Regions from separate parts of the Micromonospora sp. CA-263727 genome, predicted to be linked through region 2. Evidence: riboswitches for the same ligand, from Rfam matches in the RefSeq annotation. Region 2 holds a riboswitch; the other holds the start of a gene.
The links. A riboswitch is a leader RNA that binds a small molecule or an ion and turns the genes downstream of it on or off. The one in region 2 is predicted to bind S-adenosylmethionine.

Region 1 (7,056 bases), 3.5 Mb from region 2:
CGCCGTACACCCGGGGGCTGGGCGATTCCGGGTAGGCCGACCAGTACCCCCGCTCCGTGATCGCGGTCAGCGCCCGGTTGAGGGTTTCGGCGTGCCTGTCGTACAGGGGGTGCGGGGTGTCCGTCATGCCCGCCATCATGCAACAGAAACCCCCGCCATCAGTAGGGGCGTGTCACAACTCAGATGGTCAGCTGCCAGTTGCTCCACCGGTCCACCAGCCGGAAGCCGAGTTGCTCGTTGATGGCGATCATGTGGTCGTTACTCTCCGCGTTGAAGGTGTCGATCGCCCGGACGGCGGGCTCGTGGGCGAGCAGGTGGCGCAAGTTCTCGATCTTGGTGAGCAGGCCGAGTCGATGCCCGCGGTGTTCCGGATCCACGATGGTGATCTGCTGGAACGCGTGCCAGTCCGCGGACGCCCCGACCTCCAGCAGGGTCCACGCGACCAGCCGGCCGGACGCCTCGTGGCGGACACCGAGGTGGTAGCGACGCCGGCCGCGCGCCTCCAGCGCCAGGTCGGTGCCGCGCAACCGCTCCGCGTCGACCTGCTCCGGCTCCCAGGCCAGGTCGCCCATTGGCGCGTCGGCCAGCAGCCGCCCGTCGAGGTACGCGACGTCGGCGGCAAGGTCGTCCGGGGTGTGGCCCCGCCAGTGCAGCACGCGATAGCCCGACGCCCTGGCCCGGGCCTCGGCCAGCAGCGCGTCCAGCCCCGCCTGGTCGAGATCGGCGACATCCAGCCGTCGCCGCACGTCCACCAGGGCGTTGACCGCGCCGGTGGCCGCGGCGAACGCGGTCGCGGGCGCCGGGCGGTCGGGCTCGCCGGGCAGGTGGGCCCGGCTCATCGCGGTCACCCTTTTGCGTCCCCGCTCGCGGAGCAGGCCGAGGCCGTGCTCGTGGAGCGCCCGACCGACGCCCCGCCGGCGGTACGCCGGGTGCACGACCAGGCTGGCCGAGGCGTTCTCGGTGTTCTCCAGCTGCGGCAGGTCGAGCGCGAGGTGACCGGCGGGCTCGCCGTCGAGCCGGGCCAGCAGGTTCACCGGCGCGTTGCCCGGCATCGGATGGCGGACCGTGGCGGTGAACCGCTGCCGGCAGGAGGGCGGGAAGTCTGGTGTGTCCACGGCCGTGGCCGCCACACCGACCTGGTACGCCTGCTCGATGGCTGCCTCGTCGGCGGGCCCGAAGGTGGTGATGGTGACGGTCATCCCCGCAGCGTGCGCCACGAAAAACGAGCGGGCCAGCGAATTTCCCGCTGGCCCGCTCGGAGGTTGGTCGGGAGGGACGATCGCACAACGCCTCCGGCGCTGGGTCGTAAAGACTGAAAGTCTACGGCGAAACGCCCTCCCGCACGGAGCATCTTGCGCCGTCCGGTTCCTGCCCGTCAAGTCCCCAACGGCGTGTTTTTCATACTCACAGCTAAAAGCCAGTTACCCGGCGAATCCTCCCGAGCCGTCCAGGCGGCCCATCGTGCTCCACTCGGGCCCCGGCCAGCTGCGACGCCGGGCGCTGTCAGCCGAGGAGACCGGCGTCGCGGGCGGCCCGCAGCGACGGCTTGATCCGGTGGGTCGGGCCTGCCTGGCCGGCGACCGCGTCGAGCGTCTTGAGCCCCTCGCCGGTGTTGAAGACCACGGTCTCCGCGGCCGGGTCGAGCCGCCCGGACTCGACCAGCTTGCGCAGGACCGCGACGGTCACCCCGCCGGCGGTCTCCGCGAAGACCCCGGTGGTACGCGCCAGCAGCCGTACGCCGGCCCGGATCTCGTCGTCGTCGACGTACTCCATCCACCCGCCGGTGCGGCGTACCGCTTCGAGGGCGTACAGGCCGGCCGCCGGGTCACCGATGTTGAGCGACTTGGCGATACCGGTGGGCTTGACCGGGGTGATGGTGTCGCTCCCCGCGTGCAGGGCGGTGGCGATCGGGTTGCAGCCGGCCGACTGCGCCCCGAAGACCTTCCAGCCGCCGGCCGGCGGCTCGACCAGCCCGATCTCGACCAGCTCGCTGAACGCCTTGTCAATCTTGGTGAGCAGCTCGCCGGAGGCCATCGGGATGACCACCTGGGCGGGAATCCGCCAGCCGAGTTGCTCGGCGACCTCGTAGCCGAGCGTCTTCGAGCCCTCCGCGTAGTACGGCCGGACGTTCACGTTGACGAACGCCGTGTCCTCGAACTCGTCGGTCTCCACCAGTTCGCCGCAGAGCCGGTTCACGTCGTCGTACGACCCGTCGATGGCGACCAGCTCACCGCCGTAGACCGCGGTGGTCACCACCTTGCCCTGCTCCAGGTCGCTGGGGATGAAAACCACTGACGGGGCGCCCACCCGGGCGGCGTGCGCGGCGACCGAGTTGGCCAGGTTGCCGGTGGAGGCGCAGGCGTACCGCGAAAAGCCCAGCGCTCGGGCCGCGCTGAGCGCCACGGACACCACCCGGTCCTTGAACGAGTGGGTGGGGTTGGCGCTGTCGTCCTTCACCCATAGCGGCGCGGTGATGCCCAACTCGGCGGCGAGCCGGTCGGCGGCCACCAACGGGGTCAGCCCGGGATCCAGGGTGACCCGGGTGGCCGGGTCCTGGCCGGCGGGCAGCAGGGCGGCGTACCGCCAGAGGTTGCGCGGGCCGGCCTCGATCTGCTCCCGGGTGACGGCGGCGAGGGCGGCCGGGTCGTAGTCGACCTCCAGCGGGCCGAAACACTCGTAACAGGCGTGCTGGGCGGCGAGCGGATAGCGGGCCGAACAGGCACGACAGACCAGGGCGCGGGCGGGGCTGGCGGTGGTGTCGATGCCGGAAGGGACGAGCGTCGACGTCATGTCGAGAGTCCTCTCATCTTTCCCCGCATCGCACCCTGCGGCGGGGACGGAATTGGCACCTGCCCCGCCGGACGCTCAACGATGAGCGCGGGGGGTGGTTGCCGGGGCGTCGTCGGGCCGTATCCCTCAGCCCCTCTGGATGAGGTATGCAGTTGTAGCGCCGAGTCTAGGCATTCCCGCCGCGCTCGTCCCCCGCCAATCTCAGCCTGTGAGCCATTCCTCACCCGCCTTGACGTGTCCCGATGGGCTCGTCAGGCGGTGCTGGCCGGGCTCGCCGGCCGTGACGCGGGCGGCCCGGTGACCGGGCCGCCACCGTCAGGCCGACACCGGCCGGCGCTCACCCGCGCCGAGGTCGACCCGCGCGTCGCCGCGCCGCCGCAGGTTGTCGAGTGCCCAGACACCCGGGCCGAGCGCCGCGACCAGGAGGAACGACCAGCAGAAGAGCACGGCCAGCTCGCCGTGGTTGCGCAGCGGCAGCAGCGCCTCGGGCTGGTGGACCACGAAGTACGCGTAGGCCATCGAGCCCGACGCCAGCAGCGCGGCGGGCCGGGTGAAGAGGCCGACGAGCACCAGGGCACCGCAGATCGCCTGGATCAGGGCGGCCCACCAGCCGGGCCACTGCCCGAGCGGGACGGGCTCGCCGCTGCCCCGGTTGCCGCCGAAGACGCCGAACAGCGACGCCAGGCCGTGGAAGAGAAACAGCAGGCCGATCACCATGCGGAACAGGGACAGGGCCGGCCCGCCGAACCGGTCAGTTCGCATTCCGATACCTCCGTTGCAGATGGACGGTGCCATCAGAATGCCCAGAGTCATCGATTAATGTCGATTAATTCTCCCACTGTGGGAACGCTCCCAAGACCACTCTACCGGCCGAAACTTCCGAAGCGCCCAACCACACACGGCAGGGCGGCGACAATCCGACCACCAGCCGGCGCCGGGCCGGCTGGTGGTCGACGTCAGCTGGTGATGTCCTTGCGGGTGAAGCGCCAGAACGCCAGACCCCAGAAGAGGGTGGCGTAGCAGATCGCGGAGACCGCGCCCCGGACGATGTCGTCGGTCTGCACCGGCGTGGAGAGCAGCCCCAGCCAGGCGTTGCTGTAATGGGTCGGCAGGAAGGAGCGGATCGCGCCGAGGGCGGTGATCTGGTCCAGGATGCTGGAGAGGATCCAGAGCAGCACCGCGCCGCCCACCGCGCCGAGCGCGGCGTCCGTGGTCACCGAGAGCAGGAACGCCAGCCCGGCGACCACCAGCAGGACGACCGCCAGGTAGCCGAGCACAGCGAGCAGGCGCAGCAGCCCCTCGCCCGGCTCCAACTGCGCGGCGACCGTGCTGCGCAGCGGCGACCAGCCGTACCGCAGGGTCCCGATCAACAACGCCGTGCCGGCGAGCAGCACCAGGGCCAACGCCGAGTAGGTGAGCGCGACCAGCAGCTTCACCGCCAGCAGCCGGGCCCGGGGCACCGGCACCGCCAGCAGGTAGCGCAGGCTACCCCAGCTCGCCTCGCTGGCCACCGTGTCGCCGCAGAACAGCGCCACCACCACGACCAGCAGGAACGAGGCGGAGACGAAGATGCTGAACAGGGTGAAGTTCAGCCCACCGGAGGTGGCGAAGGAGACCAGGCTGCCGAACTCGCCCCCTCCGTTGTCGTCGTCGCCGGAGTCGAACTGGAACGCGATCAGGATGATCAGCGGCAGCAGCACCATGAAGCCGAGCGCCAGTTGGGTACGCCGCCGCGACGCCTGCCGGCGGAACTCCGCGACGAACGGCAGCGTCCTGGACGGCCGGTAGCCGGCCGCCGCACCCGAGGGCGCCACTGCTGCCGCGCTCCGCTTCGGCTCGACAGTCGATCCCGCCATCACCGGTCCCCACTTCCCCGAGAAGTCTCGCCCACCAGGGCGAGGAAGGCGTCCTCCAGGCGGCGCCGCGGCACCACCCGGTCCACTCCGATCCCGGCCCGCACCAGCTCGGCGACGACCTCGCTGCGGGCGGTGCCGTTGGTGTCGACCACCAGATTCCCGTCGGAGTCGTCCAGCACCCGCACGCCACCGAGCGTGTCCAGCACGGTCCGGGCCGCCGCCGGGTCGCTCACCTCGAACAGCACGCTGGGCGACTCGCCGACGATCTCCTCGACCAGCCCGGAGGCGACGATCCGCCCCTTGTTGACCACCACCGCGTGGGTGCAGGTCTGCTCCACCTCGGCGAGCAGGTGGCTGGAGACCAGCACCGCCCGGCCGTCGGTGGCGTACCGCTGGAGCACCCGGCGCATCTCGGCGATCTGCGGCGGGTCCAGCCCGTCGGTCGGTTCGTCGAGCACCAGCAGCTCCGGCAGGCCGAGCATGGCCTGGGCGATGGCCAACCGCTGCTTCATGCCGTGGCTGTACTTGCGCACCCGCCGGTGCACCGACGAACCCAGCCCGGCGATCTCCAGCGCCTGCTCGAAGTGGGCGTCCGTCGCCGGCCGCCCGGTCGCCTGCCAGTACGCCCTGAGGTTCTCCAGCCCGGACAGGTGCGGCAGGAAGCCGGGGCCCTCGACCAGCGCGCCGATCCGCGACAGCGCGGGCGAGCCGGGCACCAGCCGGTGCCCGAAGACGTAGATCTCGCCGGCGGTCGGCTGGGTCAGCCCCATCAGCACCCGAAGCGTGGTGGTCTTGCCGGCGCCGTTGGGCCCGAGCAGACCGACCACCTGACCGGGATGCACCTCGAAGTCCACCTCGGAGACCGCGACGAAGCCGTCCGCGTACTCCTTGCGCAGATGGCGCACGGCCAGCGGGGTGTCCGCGTACTCCGGGTGGACGGAGGTGTCCTGGCGGCGGTGCCGCAGGCGGAGCACGGCCACGAGCACGACGAGCCCGACCACGATCGCGGCGAGCAGGCCGACCAGCACCCAGCGCCAGAGCACCGCCTCGGTCGGGATGGGGCTGGCGCTGACGGTCGGCAGGCTCAGCGGCGCGTCCCCGGCCGCCACCGTGTAGACGGTCGGCTCGATCGGCGTGGTGTACGCCTGATCCGAGGTGGCGACGACCAGCCGGAGCCGGTGGCCGGCCTCGACCCGGTGGACGATCGCCGGCAGGGTGACGGTCACCGGCTGGGCGGCGTCGATGCTCGCCGGCAGGCCGGTCAGCCGGATCGGGGCGATCAGTCCGCTCGGCAGGGTGGCCGCACCCTCCGGGTCGACGTCGTAGAGCTTGGCGAAGAGGACGGCCTCACCGGTGGCCGAGGCGGCGCGGATCTGCACGGTCGGCGTCCCGACCACGTCCAACGCCTCGGCCAGCGGCTCGGACTCGAACCGGGCGTGCTGCCCGGGAATGTCGCCGGCCACGCCGCTGAGCAGGGAACTCAGCGAGCCGGCGAAGGGCACCGAGGAGATGGCGGCCGGATTTCCGCCCGGTGGGTTCGCCACCCGCTGGGCCGGCCCGGCCACCGTAACCTCCTGCCGGGAATCCCCGTTCAGGCCGGGGTAGTCGGCCGTGCGGTACCCGGTCGCCACCAGCCCACGGTCCATCGCGTCGAACCCGGCGATCCGGGAGAACGTGAAGGTGTCGTCCGGGGCTGCCCCGAGCCCCGCGACGTAGTGGTCGAGCCACTGCGCGGTCAGGAACTTCACCCGGTCGGAGTCGGTACGCGGCCCCGACCCGCCGTCGTGGCCACCGGTGAACCAGGCGACCCGGACCGGGGTGCCGCCCGCGGCAATGCCCCGGGCGTTGGCGTCCGCCTCGCCGAGCGGGAAGAGGGTGTCCGCCGCGCCCTGCACCAGCAGGGTGGGAGCCTTGATCCGGTCCAGCACGCCGGCCGGGCTGGAGCGCCGCAGCAGGTCGACGGCGGCCTGGTCGGCCCGGCCGGTGGCGGCGATGCGCAGGTACGCGGCGCAGATGTCGGCGGCAAACCGGCCGCAGGCGGGATCGGCAACGCTGCCGTTGGTCGGGGCGCCCGGGGCGGTGCCCGGTGCCGGGCTCGGCGGGCCGGCGGAGGCGGGCGCGCCCTCCGGCGCCTCCGAGGTGTTGCCGGAGATCCCGGCCGGACCGGAGCCGGTGTTTCCGCCACCGCCGAAGAAGATGCCGGCCCAGCCGGACTTGAAGACTCCCGTGGTCGGCTCGCCGCCGGTGCTCTCCGGCAGGAAGGCCCGGGACAGGTCGTTCCAGGTGATCATCGGGACGATGGCGTCCACCCGTTGGTCCTGGGCAGCGAGCAGGAGCGCCAGGGCGCCGCCGTAGGAGCCGCCGACCACGCCAACCCGGGGGTCGCCCGCCGCGTCGGTACGGATCTCCG
Region 2 (7,056 bases):
AGACCATCAGCATGTCCAGGTGCTCGGCCAGCGTGTTGCGGGTGTACGGGCGGGTCGGGTTGGTCGACGAGGGCAGCACGTTCGGCTCCCCGGCGACGGTGATGATGTCCGGCGCGTGCCCGCCCCCGGCCCCCTCGGTGTGGTACGAGTGGATCGCCCGGCCGCCGATCGCGCGCAGCGTGTCGGCGACGAAACCGGCCTCGTTGAGCGTGTCGGTGTGGATGGAGACCTGTACGCCGGAGGCGTCCGCGACGCGCAGGCAGGCGTCGATCGCCGCCGGCGTGGTGCCCCAGTCCTCGTGCAGCTTGAACCCGCCGGCCCCGGCCCGCAACTGCTCCCAGAGCGCCTCGGTGGAGACCGTGTTGCCCTTGCCGAGCAGCAGCACGTTGACCGGGAACGCGTCGAGCGCCTCGTGCATCCGGGCCAGGTGCCAGGCGTTCGGGGTGACGGTGGTGGCGCGGGTGCCCTCGGCCGGCCCGGTCCCGCCGCCGACCAGGGTGGTGACCCCACCGGCCAGGGCCTCGGTGACGATCTGCGGGCAGATCAAGTGCACATGGGTGTCGACCGCGCCGGCGGTGAGGATCCGGCCGTTGCCGGCGATCACCTCGGTCGCCGCTCCGATCACCAGATCCGGGTGGACACCGTCCATGGTGTCCGGGTTGCCGGCCCGGCCGAGCGCGACGATCCGGCCGTCGCGCAGCCCCACGTCGGCCTTGACCACTCCCCAGTGGTCGAGGACCACCGCGCCGGTGATGACGGTGTCCAGGGCGCCCTCGGCCCGGGTGGCCCGGGACTGGCCCATCGACTCGCGGATCACCTTCCCGCCCCCGAAGACCGCCTCGTCGCCACCGGCGCAGTGGTCGTGCTCGACCTCGATGAGCAGGTTCGTGTCGGCCAGCCTGATCCGGTCGCCGGTGGTCGGCCCGTACAGGGCGACGTAGCGATCCCGTTCCACGATGCTCATGCCGGCCCTCCGCTTCGCTCCGCGCCGTCATGAGGCACCACCACACCGCACCGACGATTCGCTCGCTGACGCTCACTCATGCCCGCCCTCCGTCCAGCGGGCCGCCGCACTCACCGCGCAGCCCGGGGACGATCCGGGCGCCGCCGAGCGGCACCAGGTCCACCGTGCGGCTGACACCCGGCTCGAAACGCACCGACGTGCCGGCCGGTACGGCGAGCCGTTGCCCCCAGGCGGCGTCCCGGTCGACGTCCAGCGCCGGGTTGGCCTCGGCGAAGTGGTAGTGCGAGCCGACCTGCACCGGCCGGTCGCCGGTGTTGACCACCAGCAGCGTGGTCACCGGACGACCGACATTGATCTCCACCGGCCTGGCGGCCGGCAGGATCTCCCCCGGGATCACGGGATCGGGTGGTGCACCGTCACCAACTTGGTGCCGTCCGGGAACGTCGCCTCCACCTGCACCTCCCTCAACAGCTCGGGGATGCCGTCCTGGACGTCCTCCCGGGTCAGCACGGTGCGGCCGGCGGCCATCAGGTCCACCACGGACTTCCCGTCGCGGGCGCCTTCGAGCAGGAAGGCGGTGATCACCGCGACGGCTTCCGGATAGTTGAGGCGCAGGCCGCGGTCGCGGCGACGCCGGGCGACGTCGGCCGCCACGTGGACGAGCAGACGGTCCTGCTCGTGGGGGGTGAGATACAAGGGTGGCTCCCGGTGGAGGTCCGCGCTCCCCGGCACACCGTCGGCCCGACGCCTCTGCGCGCCACCGCACGGTTCGGGGTTCGCCCGCCGACACACCACCACGCGTCCGCGGCCCGGGAGTTCCACCCTCCCGGCCCACGTGGTGGACCACCGGCGGTGTCTTGTCGGATGCGGACCGCACCGCCCACCGCTGAGCCGACCGTAAGGGATCACGCGGGTCGTCGGCAACACCCACCGGGTACGGCATCGACACGCATCACGGCACCGCGTCCGGATCGCTATCCTTGCGGGAATGACGCGGTACCTCATGGTGCCCGGGCGGGGAGTGCCGAAACCGGACCACTGGTCGCACGATTGGGTCAGGGAGCACCGGGGATATCGCTGGGCACCCGAGCCGCCCGGGCCGCCCTACCTCGGCGCCGAGCGGGTCGCCGCGCTAAACGCCGCGATCAGCGCCAGCGACGAGCCGGTGATCCTCGTCGCGCACAGCGCGGGGTGCCTGACCGTCGCCGTCTGGGCCAGTCAGCACGTCGGCCCCGTCCGGGCCGCCCTGCTGGTCACGCCGCCGCACCTGGATCCGGACTGGAGACCCGCCCCGGAGGAAGAGGTCGATTTCTTCATCGGCGACGTGCCCCGCGAGCCGTTGCCGTTCCGCTCGATCCTGGTAGCCAGCCGCACCGACCCATTCGCCACGTTCGCCCAGTTCGAGGGGTACGCGCGAGACTGGCGCTCGGAGCTGCACGACGCGGGTGCGGTCGGACACCTCGACTCCGGGACCGGGTACGGACCATGGCCCGAGGGCCAGCGTCTGGTCCGCTCGCTGGCCCGGTCGACGCAGCCCCGACGGTGAGCGTGAGGGGCGTCATAACGGGTGGACGTTGCCCCGTCACCGGCTGCTAGCCTCGGCGGCAGGTCATGAGCGCCAGCGTCAAGCCCCGGCTCGCTGGCCGGCAACCCTCGTCCGCGCAGGGGTGCCCCGGGTGAAGACCAGGCATCGGAGCAGCCTCCGGTGCAAGCGTGGCCTGGTTCCCAGGTCATCCCGATCTGGAGGAGAACCATGCCGTACCGCGATCGACCTGGGGCCTGCCTGCGCCTGACCCGGCGCCGGCACGTCGACATGATGCGGGTCTGTAGCGCCGCGTGTAGCTGACCGCGCCGTTACCCCTCACGACCCGTCCCTTTTCTGACCGACCCATCCCAGCGGTCCGCCCTGCGGCGGACCGTCGGTGTGGCACGCCCGTGCCCGCCGCCGCTCAACCAGGAGACACCTGTGCGATTCCTTCCTGCCCTGACCCGGGCCACCGCCGTCGGCACCGCCGCCGTCCTCGCCGCCGCCACCCTCACGGCCTGCGGCGCGGACTCCGCCGGCCGTACCGACAACCCGTACGACCTGCTCCAGCCGGGGGTGCTGCGGGCCGGCACGCTCAGCGACGCGCCGCCGAACGTGTACCTCAAGGACGGCAAGTTCACCGGCTTCGACAACGACCTGCTGGTCGCCGCCGCCGACCGGATCGGGCTGAAGGTGGAGTTCGTCGGCACCGACTTCTCCGCCCTGCTCGCCCAGGTCGGCAACCGCAAGTTCGACATCGGCAGCTCCTCGATCACCATCACCGAGGCGCGGAAGAAGACCGTCGACTTCGGCAACGGGTACGACTTCGGCTACTTCGGCCTCGACGTGCCCGCCGGCTCGACGCTGACCAGCTTCGACGAGTTGCCCGGCAAGCGGGTGGTGGTCGTGCAGGGCACCGTCCAGGACGACTACGCCACCGGCAAGGGTCTCGACCCGGTGCGGGTGCCCGACTACAACGGCGCGATCAACCAGCTCAAGGCCGGCACCGCGGACGCCTGGATCGCCCCCGCCGAGATCGGCGAGAAGACCGCCGCGGACAGCGGCGGCAAGATCACCGTTGCCGCGAAGCTGCTCAGCCCGGCCCCGACCGCGTACGCCTTCGCCAAGAGCAACGACGCGCTGCGCGAGGCGCTGGACAGGGCCCTGGACGAGGTCATCGCCGACGGCACCTGGACCCGGTTGCAGGAGCAGTACTACCCGGGCCGCCCGATCCCGGCCGACTTCGCCCCGGGCAGCGGCAACGTGGTGGCGCCCTCGACGTCGGCGGCGCCTTCGGCATCGGCCGCTTCCTGAGGTAGGACGACGAGCGAGCAGGGCGGAGGTCGACCCGTGGATCCGTTGCGCACCCTGTGGGAGACGTTCTTCGACTGGGAGTCGATGCGCGAGGCGCTACCCGAGATGCTCACCGTCGGGTTGCCGAACACGCTGATCCTGGCGGTCACCGCCGCCCTGCTCGGCTCGGCGCTGGGCATCCTGCTGGCCGTGGCGGGCATCTCGCGTACCCGCTGGTTGCGGTGGCCGGCCCGGGTCTACACCGACGTGTTCCGCGGCCTGCCGGCGGCGGCGACGATCCTGCTGATCGGCGTCGGCCTGGCGCCGCTCGGCATGCAGGTGTGGGGACCCAACCCGTACCCGCTGGGGATCCTGGCGCTGTCGTTGATCGCGGCGGCGTACATCGGTGAGATCTTCCGCTCCGGCATCCAGTCGGTGGAGGCCACCCAACTGGAGGCGGCCCGCGCGCTGGGCTTCTCCTGGGGCGAGGCGATGCGGGTGGTGATCATCCCGCAGGGCATCCGGCGGATCCTGCCGGCCTGGGTGAACCAGCTGATCGCCCTGATCAAGGATTCCAGCCTGGTCTACTTCCTCGGCCTGCTGGCCAGCCAGCGGGAGCTGTTCCGGATCGGGCAGGACTACGCGGCCAACACCGGCAACCAGTCGGCGCTGCTGCTGGCCGGGCTCTGCTACCTGGCGCTGACCGTGCCGCTGACGCACGTCGTCAACTGGATCGACCGGCGGCTGCGGCACGGCCGGCCGGCCACCGGAGCGGCCGACCACGATCCCGACGACCTCGACCTGGCGCTGCCCGGCGCGGCGGGAGGAAACCAGCGATGAGCAGTTCGGTCAGTCTGCGCCTGCGCGACGTGCACCTGGCCTTCGGGCGCAACCAGGTGCTGCGCGGGGTGGACCTGGACGTGGCCCGGGGCGCGACCGCCTGCGTGATCGGCCCCTCCGGGTCGGGTAAGTCAACACTGCTGCGAACGGTCAACCGGCTGCTCGAACCGGATCGCGGTGACGTGCTGCTGGACGGGCGCAGCGTGCTGCGTGACGATCCGGACGCCCTGCGGCAGCGGGTCGGCATGGTGTTCCAGCAGTTCAACCTCTTTCCGCACATGAGCGTGCTGCGCAACATCACCCTCGCGCTGCGCCGGATCCGCAGGCTCGGTGAGGACGAGGCGGTGGCGGTGGCCCGTACGCACCTGGACCGGGTGGGGCTGGCCGCGAAGGCCGACGCCCGGCCGGCGCACCTCTCCGGCGGGCAGCAGCAGCGGGTGGCCATCGCCCGCGCGCTGGCCATGCAGCCACAGGTGATGCTTTTCGACGAGGCCACCTCGGCGCTGGACCCGGAGCTGGTCAAGGGCGTGCTGGCCCTGATGGCGGACCTCTCCGCGCAGGGCATGACCATGGTGGTGGTGACCCACGAGATGGGCTTCGCCCGGGAGGTCGCCGACACGGTCGCCTTCATGGACGCCGGCGTGGTGCTGGAGGCCGGCGAGCCGGCCGCGCTCTTCGAGGCGGCCCAGCACCCCCGCCTACGCCGCTTCCTCTCCCAGGTGCTCTGAGACCCGCGCGGGTGGTGCCGGATGTGCATAGAGCTTGATCGTTTGCGGTTGAGTGACTCGTTTGGCGGCGTGTCGAGTCACTCGACCGCAAACGATCAACGGGGTCAGGTGGGGGTGTCGCGGTGGCGGAAGGTCTTAAGGGCGGCGGTCAGCAGCAGGGCGGCGAGCAAGGTGAGTACTACCAGCGGCGGCACGGTGACGTCGGTGGCGGGGGCCGAGGGTACGTGGGTGTAGGGCGACAGGTTCAGCACGGCCTGGGGCAGGTCGAGCACCGCGCCCAGCTGGCCGAGCAGCAGGAAGCCGATCAGCACCGTCCAGCTCAGCGCGACCGACCAGCGCGGCAGCGCCCCGAACAGGGCGGCCACCAGCCCGGCGACCACCAGCAGCGCCGGCAGCCGCAGCAGCGCCGCGCCGGCCAGTTCGGCGGTCCAGCCGATCGGGTCGCCGGCGGCCAGGCCGTACCCGAGGCCGGTGGTGACACCGGCCAGCAGCAGCAGTGCCAGCGCGCCGAGGACGGCGCCGAGCACCTGGGTGCCGAGCCACCGGGTGCGGCTGACCGCCGTGGCGAGCAGCGCCTCCAGCACGCCGTCGGCCTCGTCGCCCCGGGTACGCAGCACGGCCTGCACGACGTACGCCCCGATGGTCAGCGCGAACAGCCCGAGCATCGCCGCCAGGTACGCCTTGACCAGCTCCGACCCGCCGCCGAGCTGGGCGATCGCCTCGGCCGCCGCGGGGTTCTCGGCGATCATCGCGTCGATCTCGTTGCCGGCCACGCCGAAGGAGAGGCCGAGCACCGCCACGGCGACCGCCCAGCCGGCCAGCGTGCCGCGGTGCAGCCGCCAGGTCAGGCCGATCGGGCTGAGCAGCCCGGACGCGGCCCGCGCCGGCCCCCGGCGGGCGGCGAGCAGGCCGGCGCCGACGTCGCGGCGTTCGGCCAGCAGGAGGGCCACCACGACCCCGGCGACCAGCAGCGCGACCGGCAACGCCAGGACCCACCAGCGTTCCCCGCCGAAGGCACGCACCTGGGTGCCCCAGCCCAGCGGCGAGAGCCAGGTCGGCCCGGCGCTGTCCAGCCGCGTTCCGTCGGCGCTGCGTTCGCCGAGCACGTCGCCGGTGGCGCGGAGCAGGAACGCGACACCCACCGTGGCGGCGGCGAGCGCGTTCGCGCCTCGGGAGGTGACCGAGAGCTGGGCGGTGACGGCGGCGACGCCGGTGAAGGCGATGCCCACCCCGCCGATCGCCGCGGCGGCGGCCAGCGAACCGGCGACCGGTAGCCCGGTGCCGACGAAGGCGAGGGCGAGCAGCGCGGCGGCGAGGAGGTTGGCGCCGGCCACGACCACCAGGGCGGCGGTGAGCAGCGCGTACCGGCCGACGGCCGAGGCGCCGAGCAGTTCGGCCCGCCCGGTCTCCTCGTTGCGCCGGGTGTGCCGGACCACGGCGAAGGTGCTGAGCAGCGCGGCGAGCAGGGCGAGGGTGAGGTACGTCTCGGTGACCACCACGGCGCCGAGTTCGGCGCCGGCGATCGGGCCGTTGAACGCGCGCGCGACCACGCTGGACAGGACGGTCTCGGCGTACCCGAGGCGGGTCTGCGCGTCGGGATAGAGACCGGCGACGCTCTCGGCGAGGGCGTAGCCGATCAGGGGCGTGCCGAGCACCCAGACGGCCAGGCGGATCCGGTCCTGGCGCACGGCGAGCCGGGCCAGCCG

Region 1: it holds a riboswitch for S-adenosylmethionine, as region 2 does, so the genes downstream of both, thrC (threonine synthase) here and ACQPYA_RS12590 (ABC transporter substrate-binding protein) in region 2, are expected to answer to the same signal.

The regions. Positions count from the first base shown of each region.
Region 1 is NZ_CP192031.1:6,501,146-6,508,201, forward strand. Features, by position in the region: gene paaN (phenylacetic acid degradation protein PaaN) at 1-127, opposite strand, end outside; gene ACQPYA_RS28590 (N-acetyltransferase family protein) at 180-1,199, opposite strand; gene thrC (threonine synthase) at 1,504-2,790, opposite strand; SAM riboswitch class I at 2,801-2,936, opposite strand; gene ACQPYA_RS28600 (DoxX family protein) at 3,106-3,552, opposite strand; gene ACQPYA_RS28605 (ABC transporter permease) at 3,747-4,646, opposite strand; gene ACQPYA_RS28610 (alpha/beta fold hydrolase) at 4,646-7,056, opposite strand, start outside.
Region 2 is NZ_CP192031.1:2,834,535-2,841,590, reverse strand. Features, by position in the region: gene ACQPYA_RS12610 (urease subunit alpha) at 1-964, opposite strand, end outside; gene ACQPYA_RS12605 (urease subunit beta) at 1,041-1,361, opposite strand; gene ACQPYA_RS12600 (urease subunit gamma) at 1,358-1,660, opposite strand; gene ACQPYA_RS12595 (RBBP9/YdeN family alpha/beta hydrolase) at 1,953-2,510, shown strand; SAM riboswitch class IV at 2,572-2,684, shown strand; gene ACQPYA_RS12590 (ABC transporter substrate-binding protein) at 2,931-3,803, shown strand; gene ACQPYA_RS12585 (amino acid ABC transporter permease) at 3,840-4,622, shown strand; gene ACQPYA_RS12580 (amino acid ABC transporter ATP-binding protein) at 4,619-5,350, shown strand; gene ACQPYA_RS12575 (ABC transporter permease) at 5,455-7,056, opposite strand, start outside.